3 regions of the Mesorhizobium sp. SP-1A genome follow, and region 3 is predicted to be linked to each of the others. Evidence: riboswitches for the same ligand, from Rfam matches in the RefSeq annotation. Region 3 holds a riboswitch; each other region holds the start of a gene.
The links. Region 3 has a riboswitch for cobalamin ahead of bluB (5,6-dimethylbenzimidazole synthase). Riboswitches for the same ligand answer to the same signal wherever they lie in the genome.
Positions count from the first base shown of each region.

Region 1: linked by a shared signal. The riboswitch ahead of QU595_RS16080 (DUF1636 family protein) and the one ahead of bluB (5,6-dimethylbenzimidazole synthase) in region 3 are both predicted to bind cobalamin.
Region 2: linked by a shared signal. The riboswitch ahead of QU595_RS21120 (TonB-dependent receptor plug domain-containing protein) and the one ahead of bluB (5,6-dimethylbenzimidazole synthase) in region 3 are both predicted to bind cobalamin.

Region 1 is NZ_JAVXZD010000003.1:227,529-232,160, forward strand. Features, by position in the region: gene QU595_RS16065 (NADH-quinone oxidoreductase subunit B family protein) at 1-499, opposite strand, end outside; gene QU595_RS16070 (NADH-quinone oxidoreductase subunit A) at 490-855, opposite strand; gene QU595_RS16075 (winged helix-turn-helix domain-containing protein) at 1,184-2,407, shown strand; cobalamin riboswitch at 2,413-2,618, shown strand; gene QU595_RS16080 (DUF1636 family protein) at 2,652-3,083, shown strand; gene cobW (cobalamin biosynthesis protein CobW) at 3,080-4,117, shown strand; gene cobN (cobaltochelatase subunit CobN) at 4,163-4,632, shown strand, end outside.
Region 2 is NZ_JAVXZD010000004.1:567,288-571,919, forward strand. Features, by position in the region: gene QU595_RS21110 (iron ABC transporter permease) at 1-224, opposite strand, end outside; gene QU595_RS21115 (ABC transporter substrate-binding protein) at 221-1,078, opposite strand; gene QU595_RS21120 (TonB-dependent receptor plug domain-containing protein) at 1,121-3,037, opposite strand; cobalamin riboswitch at 3,225-3,430, opposite strand; gene QU595_RS21125 (Tex family protein) at 3,562-4,632, shown strand, end outside.
Region 3 is NZ_JAVXZD010000001.1:783,840-788,471, reverse strand. Features, by position in the region: gene QU595_RS03795 (exodeoxyribonuclease VII small subunit) at 1-169, opposite strand, end outside; gene QU595_RS03790 (histone deacetylase family protein) at 173-1,099, opposite strand; cobalamin riboswitch at 1,218-1,398, shown strand; gene bluB (5,6-dimethylbenzimidazole synthase) at 1,440-2,168, shown strand; gene ribB (3,4-dihydroxy-2-butanone-4-phosphate synthase) at 2,199-3,296, opposite strand; gene aroC (chorismate synthase) at 3,379-4,497, opposite strand.

The sequences.
Region 1 (4,632 bases), on a different contig from region 3:
AGCCCGGCACGTAAATATCCACCGGCACGACGCGGTCGCAGCCGCGCACCACGGAATAGGAGTAGTGATAGTAGCCGCCGCCATTGGCGCAGGAGCCCATGGAGATCACATAGCGCGGCTCCGGCATCTGGTCGTAGACCTTGCGCAGCGCCGGCGCCATCTTGTTGGTCAGCGTGCCGGCGACGATCATCACGTCGGACTGGCGCGGCGAGGCGCGCGGCGCGATGCCGAAGCGCTCGCTGTCGTAGCGCGGCATGGCCGAATGGATCATCTCCACCGCGCAGCAGGCGAGCCCGAACGTCATGTACATCAGCGAGCCGGTGCGCGCCCAGGTGATCAGGGACTCGACCGAGGTGACGAGGAAGCCCTTGTCGGCCAGTTCGCTGTTGATCTCGGCGAAATATGGATCGTCCGCCCCGAACGGCTTGCCGGTGCGGGGATCGAGAATGCCCTTCGGGCGCGGCGCGACGAGCGTGCCGGAATTGTCTTTCAATCCCATTCCAGCGCTCCCTTCTTCCACTCATAGATGAAGCCGATGGTCAGCACGGCAAGGAACACCATCATCGACCAGAAGCCCAGCATGCCGATCTTCCCGAAGGAAACCGCCCAGGGAAACAGGAACGCCACCTCCAGATCGAAGATGATGAACAGGATCGACACCAGATAGAAGCGGATGTCGAACTTCATGCGCGCATCGTCGAACGAATTGAAGCCGCACTCGTAAGCCGACAGCTTCTCCGGGTCGGGGTTGCGATACGCGATCACGAAAGGCGTGACGATCAGCGCCAGGCCGACGACCAGCGCAACCGCGATGAAGATGACGACAGGCAGATAAGAAACGAGGAGTGCGCCCATGCTGCGATTTCCGTTGGCGGCCGATCCGCCAGACTTAGCAGCAGGGGACCGGAATGCGGAAGCGTGGCCGTCCGGACCGCTGAGCCGATTGAGGGTCCCATGCTGCAACGCGGCGAGGGTTAGCGCAGCGGTTCCCGCGAAGCAAGTCCAACCTTGTCCTAAAAATGGCGCCAAGCGGGTAATACTGTAAATCCATGCCGCTTCACGGCGATTTGATTTCCTTCGCTTTTTACTCCACTTTTTATCCTGACAAGAATGCTGCCGTCCGGCTGCTAACATGGCTGGAATCGGGTGGCGGCTCGCGACCGCTCCGCAACAGGGATACGGCATGAAGGAAAAGATTTCTCTCGCCACCGCTCGCCGCATCGCGCTCGCCGCGCAGGGCTTCGCCGACGCCCGGCCGTCTGCCGTGCCGACCCGCAGGCACATCCATCGGGTGATCGGCCGCACCGGCCTGCTGCAGATCGATTCCGTCAGCACGGTCGTGCGCGCGCACTACATGCCCCATTATTCCAGGCTCGGCCCCTACCCCACGGAGCTTCTCGACGCATCCACGATCGGCCGCAGGCGAAGCCTGTTCGAATATTGGGCCCATGAGGCCTCCTTCCTGCCGGTCTCGACCTGGCCCCTGCTGCGCTGGCGCATGGAGCGGGCGGAGCGCGGCGAGGAGATGTATGCCGGCCTCGCCAAATTCGGCCGCGAGCGCGCCGCCTATATAGAAGACATCTACCGGATCGTGGCCGAGCGTGGCCCCGTGGCCGCCTCCGACATCGACGGCCAGAAGGGCAGCGGCGGCTGGTGGGGATGGAGCGACGCCAAGCACGCCTTCGAATGGCTGTTCTGGGCCGGCCGCATCACGACGGCCCGCAGGCGTGGCTTCGAGCGCCTGTACGACCTGCCCGAGCGGGTGCTGCCGCGCGAAGTGCTCGACCTGCCCACGCCGGCGCCCGCGGATGCCCATCGCGAGCTTCTGCGCATTGCGGCCAGGGCCCACGGAGTCGGCACCGCCGCCTGCCTGCGCGACTATTTCCGGCTTTCGCCCGGCGACGTCAAAGGCCGGATCGAGGAACTCGTGGAGGAAGGCGAACTCCTGCCGCTCCGCGTCGAGGGTTGGAGCAAGCCCGCCTACCTGCACAAGGATGCGCGTATTGCCCGCGCCATTCGCGCACGCGCCCTGCTCGCGCCGTTCGACCCGCTGGTCTTCGAGCGCAGCCGGGCCGAAAGCCTGTTCGGCTTCCGCTACCGCATCGAGATCTACACGCCGGCGCAGAAGCGCCAATACGGCTATTACGTGCTGCCGTTCCTGCTGGGCGACCGGCTGGTGGCCCGCATCGACCTTAAGGCCGACCGCCCCGCAGGCATCCTGCGCGTTCATGCCGCCTATGCCGAGGAGGGCGCGCCGGCCGAAACGGCACGACAGCTCTTCGAGGAATTGCGGCTCATGCAGGGCTGGCTCGGCCTCGAACGGCTCGAGATCACCCCGGCCGGCGACCTCGGCCCGGCGCTTGCGGACGCGGCCATGTCGCAGCCGCGCGTTGACAGTGTCGCATAGCCAAGCCTAAATCCCGCAAAGACGGTTCCTCTCCCTTCGCCGGGAGAGGCTAAGAGGGAATGCGGTGCGGAGCCGGAAGGCTTCAAATCCGCTGCTGTCCCCGCAACTGTAGGCGGCGAGCCGAGGCCGATAGCCACTGGATTTTCCGGGAAGGCGGCACCGAGGCGACGACCCGCGAGCCAGGAGACCTGCCGTCCGACCGAGAATCCCAACGCCTGGCGGGTGCCCCGGGCAAGGAGTTGATGTGGACCGCGACGGTTTTTTCTCAGACGAGACGCAGGAGGCGCCGACCGGCGGCGCGGGGCCCGGTTCCGTCACCGTGGTGGTCTGCCGCACCTGCCGTGACGAATCCGGTTCCGATGCCCATCCGCGCGCCGGCGAACTGCTGGCCGAACGCACGCGCAGTGCCGTCGCCGACGAAGCCGTGCGCGTGCGCACCGTCGAATGCCTCGGCAACTGCAAGCGCCGGCTCAGCGCCGCGATCCTGCGGGACGGCGCCTGGAGCTATGTGTTCGGCGACCTCTCGGTAGAGAATGGCCCCGATCTCGTGGCCGGCGCCAAGCTGTTCGCGGCCTCCGAAGACGGCCTCATTCCCTGGCGCGGCCGTCCCGATTGCCTCAAGCGCGGCCTCGTCGCGCGCATCCCTCCCCTCGATCTCCTGAAGGACCCGTCATGAGCGCATCCGCCGTCCGCGTTCCCTGCACCGTCGTCACCGGCTTCCTTGGTTCCGGCAAGACGACGCTGATCCGTCACATCCTCGAAAACGCCGGCGACAAGCGGCTTGCCCTGATCGTCAACGAGTTCGGCGACGTCGGCGTGGACGGCGAAATCCTCAAGGGCTGCGGCGTCGAAGCTTGCCCGGAAGAGAACATCGTGGAACTGGCCAACGGCTGCATCTGCTGCACCGTTGCGGATGATTTCGTGCCGGCGCTCGACCAGATCCTGTCGCGCACGCCCCGGGTGGACCATATCCTGATCGAAACGTCCGGCCTTGCCCTGCCCAAGCCGCTGGTGCAGGCCTTCCAGTGGCCCACGGTCAAGAACCGCGTCACGGTGGACGGCGTGGTGGCTGTGGTGGACGGCCCCGCCCTCGCCGCCGGTCGGGTGGCGTCCGACATGGACGCGCTGGCCGCGCAGGGCGCCGCCGACGGAACGCTCGACCATGACGACCCGGTGGAAGAGGTGTTCGAGGATCAGGTCGCCTGCGCCGACCTCATCATCCTGTCGAAGAACGACCTCATGGACGAAACCGGCGCCGCCCGGGCGAATGCCGTCATCGGCGAACATCTGTCGCGCGCGGTCAAGGTTCTGCCCACCGCGCACGGCAAGGTGGACCCCTCGGTCATGCTCGGCCTCGGCCTCGCCGTCGAGGACGACATCGAGAACCGCAAGAGCCATCACGACGGCATGGCGGATCACGAGCACGACGATTTCGATACGTTCGTGGTGGAAATCCCCTCCGTCGCCGATCCGGAGGAGCTTGCGCGCCGCGTCGCCACGGCCGCCGAAGCCGAGAACGTGCTGCGCGTGAAAGGCTTCGTGGAAGTGGCGGCAAAGCCGATGCGGCTTCTGGTGCAGGCCGTCGGTCCACGCGTGAACCATTATTACGACCGTGCCTGGACGCCGCAGGACGACCGCCGTTCGCGGCTGGTGGTGATCGGCCTCAAGGGGCTGAACCGCCCGGCCATCGAGAAGATGCTGGCGGGGTGACGCTGTGAGGCTCGCACGCCCAAAGCATTCCGGATGGCATAGACCATGCACATCCTGACCACCACATCCGCATCGCTCGACGATCTGGCCGAGCCCGTCGACCTGCGGCAGCAGCCGGCCGACATGGTGGCGCTGTCCTTCACCGACAGCGATCTGGCCGCACTCGCCGCGGCCTGGAAGGCCGAAGCGGACAGCCTTCCGTCCATGCGGCTGGCCGCCCTGCGCGACCTGCGCCACCCGATGTCGGTGGACCTGTGGGTGGACGGCGTGGCGCGGCACGCGAAAGTCATACTGGTGCGCATCCTCGGCGGTTACGATTGGTGGCGCTACGGCTGCGACCGGCTTTCGGCGCTGGCACGGGAACGCGGCATCAAGCTCGCGCTCCTGCCCGGCGAGGACCGCGACGCCGACTCGCGCCTTGCCGAAGCCTCCACCCTGCCGCAGGCCGAATTGAGCGCCCTGCTCGGCTATTTCCGCAATGGCGGCCCTGCCAACATGGCCGCGCTGGTGCGTCG
Region 2 (4,632 bases), on a different contig from region 3:
GAAAGCCCGAGCGTGGCGCCGATCATCAGGCCGAGCAGCGCGCGCGGCAGGCGCACTTCCCGCATGATGAGGGCGATGGCGTCGCGCTGGTCGGAAAACAGCGCGCGAATGCTCTCGGAAAAGGCGATGGCCGCCGGTCCGACGCCGAGCGAAAGCAGGAAAAGCAGGGCGGTCAGGCCGCCGAGGCCGCACAGCAGCAGCCTGTATCTTGCCGTGTCGTTCATCGGCGCTCCGGGATCTTCGACGCGGCCTGCTGCAGCATCCTGACAGCATCGACGGTGAACGGGCCGCCGCAGATCGTGTATCTGGCCGGCAGCGCCACCGGAACGGCCTGACGGACGGCCTCCCTGAAGGCGGGGTGGACGAGATTGTCCTGGGCGACGGAGTGGGCCGCATAATGCGGGTTCTCGCCCGCCACGAGGTCGGGTCGCGACAGGATCAGCGTTTCCAGCGGCAGCTTGGCCATGCCCGTCAGCCCGAGCTTCGAGGCGATGTTGGTCAGGCCCGCAGCCTGGATGACCGCATCCACCAGCGTTCCGGTTCCCGAGGTGTAGCTGTTCGGCTCCCATGCCGCGATGGTGAGGTCCGGCCGTTTGCCGGCTTCCAGCGCGGCAAGGTCGCGGTCCATCGCTGAGACGATCTCGTCCGCCCGCGCCCGGTGCCCGAGAAGGTCGCCCATGCGCCGGAAACCGGCACGGATGTCGCCGATGGACTCGGCGGGCGCGAATTCCTCGACGCGTATGCCAAGCCGGCGCAAAAGCTCGACCGTGGCACGCGTCGTGTAGGTGCCGGCGAGCACGAGATCCGGCCGCATGAGGAAGACCTCCTCCGCCAGCCCGTGATTGACTACGTAGTCTCGGGCCTCGTCCACCATCATCGAGGATTGCGGGTCCGAGGCGAGGTCGGACACGGAATAGAGCTGGCCCTTGCCCGCGACCAGCATGGCCATCTGGTCGGTGCAGAGGTTCAGCGACACGACGCGCCCGGGCGGATCGGAGGCGAGGGCGGGAACGGAAAAGGCGAGGGCGGCTGCCGCCAGCAGCGTTGCCGTCCTTGTCCCTGATCGCTTCCGTCCCATCGCCTTCCTTCGAACCCGGCTTGCCCCTGACTTGGCGCGTCCTCAGAACTCGCGGGTGAAACTCAAATCCATGGTGCGGCCCGGGGCTCTGTAGTACCGTTTGGTTTGATATTGCGCATTGAACATGTTCTCCACCGAGAACTTGAAGCGCGAACGGTCATCCAGCGAATATCGAGCGACGAAGTCGGCAGTCACATAGTCCGGCAGCTTGATTTGGTTGGCTTCGTCGGCGTAGCGGGACGCGCCGTAGAGAACCCTGCCGGTCAGATCGAGTTGCGGCGTCGGGCTGTAGGTCAGTTCGGCCGTGGCCTTGAAGCGGTCGGCATAGATCACATAGCGCCCGGGCGCATCCGGGCTGACATTGAGCGGCTGGCGGATGTCGATCGAAGCCCCGCCGCTCCATTCCTCGTTGAAGCGGTGGGACAGGGTGGCCTCGAAGCCGGTGATCCTGACCTGCTGCACGTTGTCGGGGTGCCAGGCACCGAACGGATCGCTCGGGTCGATAGGCGCCCAATTGATCTGGTCGCTGATCTCGTTGCGGTAGACGGCCATGTCGAGGCTGGTGTCGTCGCTTGCCTGCCAGCGCAGGCCGACCTCGTAGGAACGGGATTTCTCCGGCTTGAGGTTCGGATTCCCCGGAGTGAAGGGATCGGGGTAGTAAAGATCGTTGAATGTCGGCGCCCGGAAGCCCGTGGCGAAGGACGCGCGCGCGACCAGTCCGCCGGTCAATTCATAGCTTGCGCCGAGATTGTAGGTGGTGGCCCCGCCGAACTGGCTGTTGTGATCGTAGCGCAGTCCGGAATCGATGTTGAGAGCTTCGTATTCGAAAGAATACTGGCCGAAAACCGCGGTCAGGTCGCGGCTCGTCCTGTCATAGGCCGCGCCGGAAATCGAACTGCCTGCAACGGATTCGCGATAGGCTTCCACGCCGCCGAGAAAGACGTGTCGCGTCGCATCGGTTTCAACGGTCTTCTGCGTGGAAGCGAATATGCCGTAGCGACGGGTATCGAAATCGTCGCCCTTGATGTCGCCCCGGAAGCTGGAGGTGTCGTCCAGCGCGGACGACAGTTCGACGGTGGACGACCAGGTGTCGGAATGGTCGATCCGGGTACCGAGCTTGCCCGAGAAATTGTCGGTGTCGGCCTCATTGGCCGTCGGGAAGTTGCTGTCATACTGGATGCGGCCGCGTGCGTAGAGGCCGTCTGCGTAGATGCGGCCCCAATCCAGGTCTTTCGCCAGCGAGAAATTGGCCGAACCCTGCCGGAAGCCGTCCCGATCCGGTTCATGGCCCCAGGCAGTTGGCAAAGTGAAATCATAGCCCTGCGTGCCGATTACCTGCGCGCCAAGCGCGTAGTCGATGCCGCTCTCGCTCCTGCCCTGAAGACCGCCCGAGACATAGCCGCCCCACGGGTGCATCACGCCGACGGTCGCCGAACCGCAGGAATTGCGGCCGTCGGCACAAACGCCGCCCTGTTTGGTGATGATGTTGATGATGCCGCCTATGGCATCGGCTCCATATTGGGCCGAGTGCCCGCCCTTGGCGATTTCTATGTGGTCGATCGAGGAAAGTGGGATGCTGGACAGGTTCACTGTTCCGACCGTGGCCGATCCGGCGCGCACGCCGTTGACCAGCACGAGCGTCTGGGCAGCGGTGGTTCCGCGGATGGATACGCTCGAATCGGCGCCCAAGCCGCCGTTGGAGGTTATGGTCACGCCGGTATAGGTCTTCAGTAGCGACGGCAGGTCGGGTGCGGCCGATCGCTTGATCTCTTCCTTGTCGATCACCGTCACCGAAGAGGTGGAGCGTTCGAGCGAGGTTTCGCGCCGCAGCGGCGTGCTGATCAATATGCGGTCCAGTTTGGTCGTGCCCGCCGTGCCGACCGCATCGGCATCCTGTGCGCCGGCATGGCCCGTCAGCGCCAGCGCGGCGACGCCGGCCAATAATATCGTTCTTCCCATAATCGGCCCCCAAGACATACGGGCGGCGAGATCATCGCCCCGAGGTTCATCACGAACCGCAGCGATTCCGGTCGATCTGGGAGTGGCGGACCTCCGTCCGCAGCGACCCTCGGCCGTCACCGGCATGCGGCAACACGTTCAGTGTCACCGCCACGGACGACCGCGCCTGACCACACCCCGTGGCCAAGCATGGGTGACCGGAAAAGGCAGGTCTCCTGACTTCCGTGTCCTCGCCTTTCCTCCGCCTTCCCGGCCGCACGGGGCGGACAGTGGCGTCGTGGAGAAAGGCTCGACGGTTACAGTTGCGGGGGCAGTCGCGGCTTTGGCCGAAACGGCCGCACCGCATTCCCTTTTCATCCGCCTTGCGGCGGAACCAGTTCCGGCCGGGACGCTAGTCGCCGCGACACGCTTCGTCAATGTGCGCAGGATGTCGCGGTTTGTTTCCATGTTGTGGAAAACCGCCGCTGGTCCGTGTCCGGCAATGGCTCTATGGTCGCCGGCCATCCATCGATTCCGGGATTTCCATGGCCACCGACATCAAACGAATCGCCACGATCATCGCCGCCGAGATCAATGCGCGGCCGGAGCAGGCCGCCGCGGCGATCGGGCTGCTGGACGAAGGCGCGACGGTGCCTTTCGTTGCGCGCTACCGCAAGGAAGTCACCGGCGGGCTGGACGACACGCAGCTTCGTCTGCTCGATGAGCGGCTTGCCTATCTGCGCGAGATGGATGCCCGGCGCGACACCATCCTCGGCTCCATCCGCGAGCAGGGAAAGCTGACGGAGGACCTGGAAGCGAGGATCGCCGCCGCGACGACCAAGGCGGAACTGGAAGACATCTATCTTCCCTACAAGCCGAAGCGGCGCACCAAGGCCGAGATCGCGCGCGAGAGGGGGCTTGGTGCCCTGGCCGAGGCGATCCTGGCCGACCGGGCGGCGGTGCCGGCGGAACTCGCCGCCGCCTATGTCACCGGCGACGTTCCGGACGTGAAGGCGGCGCTGGAGGGCGCGCGCGACATCCTGGCCGAGCAGTTCGCCGAGAACGCCGATCTGGTCGGCAGGCTGCGCGCCTATATGAAGGACCGCGCCTTCCTGCGCTCGCGCGTGGTGGACGGCAAGCAGGAGGCCGGCGCGAAGTTCTCCGACTATTTCGACCATGTCGAGCGCTGGGCCGGCGTGCCGAGCCACAGGGCGCTGGCCATGTTGCGGGGCCGCAACGAGGAGGTGCTGGCGCTCGACATCGAATTGGACGCCGACGACGCCTCGCCGGTCAAGCCGGCGGAGCGCATGGTGGCGGAGGCCTACGGCATCGGCCGGCAGCTTGCGGGCGACCTCTGGCTTGCCGAGGTGGCCGGCTGGAGCTGGCGCGTGAAGCTGAACCTGCATCTCACCCTCGACCTGATGCGCGACCTGCGCGAGCGGGCCGAGGAGGAGGCGATCCATGTCTTCGCCCGCAACCTGAAAGACCTGCTGCTCGCGGCGCCAGCCGGATCGCGGCCGACCATGGGGCTCGATCCCGGCATCCGCACCGGCGTCAAGGTCGCGGTGGTGGACGGTACCGGCAAGCTGGTGGACACGACGACGGTCTATCCGTTC
Region 3 (4,632 bases):
TGAGCAGCCGGTCGCAATGGGCCTTCAGCGCCTCGCCGCGCTCGTAGATGCGGATCGACTGGTCGAGCGGCACGTCGCCGCGCTCCAGATCGTCGACGATCTTCTCCAGCGCTTCCAGCGCCTGCTCGAAGCTCATCGCCTTGACGTCTTCGTTGGCTTGCCCGTCCATTTCCTATCCTTTCATAAGCCGGCCGACATGGGCCGCCACCGAAAACGCCAGACCCTGGAGGTCGTAGCCGCCTTCCAGGAGGCTGACGAGGCGGCCGCCGCTGTATCGCTGCGCCAGGTCCATCACCTGCCCGGTCGCCCAGTCGAAATCCTCTTCCGTCAGGTCGATCTCGGCCAGCGGGTCGCGATGATGCGCGTCGAAGCCGGCCGAGACGATGACGAGATCGGGCCGGAACGCGTCCAGCGCCGGCAGCACGCGCGAGGAGAACGCGTCGCGGAACATCTCCGTGCCGGTACGCGGCGCAAGCGGCGCGTTGACGATGTTGCCCGCACCCGTCTCCCCCTTCGCCCCGGTGCCCGGATAGAGCGGCATCTGGTGCGTCGAACAATAGAGCACCGTCGGATCGTCCCAGAAGATGTCCTGCGTGCCGTTGCCGTGGTGCACGTCCCAATCGACGATGGCGACGCGCTCGGCGCCATGCTTCCTCTGGGCATGGCGGGCGGCGATGGCGGCGTTGTTGAACAGGCAGAAGCCCATGGGCGTGGTCTTCTCGGCGTGATGGCCGGGCGGACGGGAGGCGACGAAGACGTTGTCGGCACGGCCCTCGAACACGTCGTCCACGGCCGCGTTCGCCGCGCCGATGGCGGTCAGCGCCGCCTCCCAGCTCTTCGGGCTGGCGACGGTATCGGCGTCGATCGGCGTCATGCCCGTCTCCGGGATCGCCGCGCGGATGCGCGCGACGTGGCTTTCGGGATGCGCGTAGAGGATCGTGGCCTCGTCGCCCAGCGGCGACTGCACGCGGTCGAGCGCGGAAAAGGCCTCGTCGTCCAGAATGCGTTCGATGGCCCGCAGCCTGTCCGGCCGCTCGGGATGACCGGACGGCGTGATGTGCTCAAGATAGATCGGATGGGTATAGAGGCGGGTGGTCATTGGCCCATTCTAACAGCAATAGCCGGCATGGCCACGCGGCACACGCCGAAGCATGGGGAAAATCCTGGCGACGTCGCGGCATGTCGGTATCGGGATGCAATTTTGCAAGCGCCGCGCTATGGTGCCGCCACTGTCAGGTGCCCGCCTGCGGCGGGAGAATCGGGAACACGGTTGAAGTCCGTGGCGCGCCCAGCGCTGTAAGGGAGACCGCCGGCAAAGGCCACTGTTCGCGGGAACGGGAAGGCGCCGGGGCGGGACGAACCCAAGCCAGAAGACCGGCCTGAGCAGGATAGCCACCCGCATGGACGGGCGGGTGGCGTTCCGATCGCAGGGGAATGCGATGAATCTTGCCGCCCGCCAACAGGACAATGCCGATAATTCGTTTGCCGATGCCGACCGCGAGGCCGTCTACCGCGCCATCTTCACGCGCAGGGACGTGCGCAGCCAGTTTCGCGACGGCGAGATAGGCGACGCCGTGCTGGCGCGCCTGTTGGCGGCAGCCCACCATGCGCCGTCGGTGGGCTTCATGCAGCCATGGAATTTCATCGTCATCCGCGACATGGCGCGCCGCCGGGCCGTGCGCGACCTGTTCCTCGCGGCCCGCCAACAGGAACTTCCGCACATGGCCGAAGACCGGCAGGCGCTCTACCGCCAGCTCAAGCTCGAAGGAATCTGCGAAAGCGCGCTGAACCTGTGCATCACCTGCGACCGCCGCCGCAGCGCCGATTCCCCTCTCGGGCGCTGGCACAACCCCCAGATGGACCTCTACAGCACCGTTTGCGCGGTGCAGAATTTCTGGCTGGCGGCGCGCGCCGAAGGCATCGGCGTCGGCTGGGTCAGCATTCTGGATGCGGAAGCGCTCAAACGCCTCCTCGAAATCCCCGATCCGGTGGCGCCGGTCGCCTATCTGTGCGTCGGCCACGTTTCGGAATTCGCGCGGCGCCCGGACCTGGAGCAGGCCAGATGGCGAGGCAGGCTGCCGCTCGGCGACCTCATCATGAGCGAAACCTACGGGGGCGAGGGCGAGGAAACGCTCAAGGCCGCCGCGGCCGGCAATCAGGTCCCGTAGCGGCCCGGACCTGTTCGCGGCGGCCGCCGGTCAAAGAATCTCGGTCCTGGCGATGTGGATGCCGAAGCCTTCGAGACCGACATAATGGCGTTCGCGCGAGGCGATAAGGTTGATCGAGGAGATGCCGAGATCGCGCAATATCTGCGCGCCAAGGCCGATCTCGCGCCATTCGTTCTCGCGCCGCCGCGCTTCCTCGTGCTCCTCGCGGTCCCCGGACGCGGGACGCTGGCGCTCCTGATGAGCGACGCCGACCGAGCCCTCGCGCAGATAGACGATGACGCCGCGCTGGCGCGCGCCCATCTCCTTCATGATGCCGTCCAGCTTGTGGCCGGTGCCGAACACGTCGGCCACTACGTCCTCAGGATGGAGGCGCACCGGCACCTCGACACCGTCGCGGATGTCGCCGAAGACGACGGCCAGATGGTGCATCACGTCCCATGGCAGCGTATAGGTGAACAGCTTGGCCTTGCCGCCGGGCGTCTCGATATCGGTGCAGGCGACGCGCTCGATCAGGGTTTCCTGCCGCTGGCGATAGGCGATCAGGTCGGCCACCGACACCTGCTTCAGGCCGTGCTCCTTGGCAAAGGCCGCGACATCCGGCCCGCGCTTGACGGTGCCGTCGTCGTTGACCAGTTCGGAGATGACGCCGACCGGCGGCAGGCCGGCAAGCTTGCACAGGTCCACCGCCGCTTCGGTGTGGCCCGAACGCATGAGCACGCCGCCCTCGCGCGCGATCAGCGGGAAGATGTGGCCAGGACGGACGAAATCCGACGGGCCGACATTGCCGTTGGCGAGGTTGCGCACGGTCAGCGTGCGGTCGTCGGCCGAGATGCCGGTGGTGGTGCCGTGCTTGAAATCGACGCTGACGGTGAAGGCGGTCGTGTGCGCTGAATCGTTGTCGGCCACCATCGGCGCGAGGTTCAGCCGCCGGGCGTCCTCGCGCAGCATCGGCGTGCAGACGATGCCGGAGGTGTGGCGCACGATGAAGGCCATCTTCTCCGGCGTGCAGTGCACGGCGGCGACGATCAGGTCGCCCTCGTTCTCGCGCCCGTCGTCGTCCATGACCACGACGATCTCGCCGCGCTCGAAAGCGCGGATGGCTTCGACGATTTTCTTCTGGTCGTACATGGCTCGCTACGCTCGCGGCAATCGGCAGTTGGCAATTGGCAATAGGGGAAGACCGGACAAAACGGAAGCCATAACCGACTGCCTATTGGCGATTGCCGACTGCCCTTTCCCCGACCTGCCCCCGATGCCGCAGATAATGGTCCGCGATGGCGCAGGCGACCATGGCCTCGCCGATCGGCACGGCGCGGATGCCGACGCAGGGATCGTGCCGGCCCTTGGTCATGACGTCGACGTCCTTGCCGTCCCTGTCGATGGAGCGGCGCGGCGTCAGGATGGACGAGGTCGGCTTGACCGCGAAGCGCGCCACGACCGGCTGGCCGGTCGAGATGCCGCCCAATATGCCGCCGGCATTGTTGGACAGGAACACCGGCTTGCCGTCGTTGCCCATGCGCATCTCGTCGGCATTCTGTTCGCCGGTGATGCGGGCGGCCTCGAAGCCGTTGCCGATCTCCACGCCTTTCACGGCATTGATCGACATGAGGTTGGAGGCGATGTCCTGGTCGAGCTTGGCATAGATCGGCGCCCCGAGCCCTGCGGGCACGCCTTCGGCCACGATCTCGATGAGCGCGCCCACCGAGGAACCGGCCTTGCGGATGCCGTCCAGATAATCGGCGAAGACCGGCACGGAAGCCGGATCGGGCGTGAAGAAGGGGTTCTCCGGGTCGTCGACGAAGTTCCAGTTCCAGTTGGCGCGATCGATCGCCTTCTCGCCCATGGAAATCAGGGCGCCGCGCACCACCAGCCCCGGCACCACCTTGCGCGCCAGCGCGCCGGCCGCCACGCGCGCGGCCGTCTCGCGCGCAGAGGAGCGGCCGCCGCCGCGATGATCGCGCAGGCCGTACTTCACGTCATAGGCGTAGTCGGCATGGCCGGGCCGGTACTGGCGGGCGATCTCGCCATAGTCCTTGGAGCGCTGGTCGACATTCTCGATCATCATCGACACCGGCGTGCCGGTGGTGAGCATGGTCTCGCCGTCTTCGTCCAAGACGAAGCCGGACAGCACCTTCACCTCGTCGGGCTCGCGGCGCTGGGTGACGAAGCGCGACTTGCCGGGCCGGCGCCGGTCCAGTTCGGCCTGGATCTCGGCGCGGGTGAAGCGGATGCCCGGCGGGCAGCCGTCCACGACGCAGCCGAGCGCCGCCCCGTGGCTCTCGCCCCAGGTGGTGACGCGGAAAAGATGGCCGAAGGTGTTGTGCGACATCGAAGAAAATCCCTTCCGGCACCGGGCCGGACGCAGCCGCGTTCTATTGGCGTTTTCGGTGGCGGTCAAACCATTGCCGATGCCGGAAAACCCTTGGACAACCGGGAGCCGCCGGAAAGCGGATTAAGTTTTGAC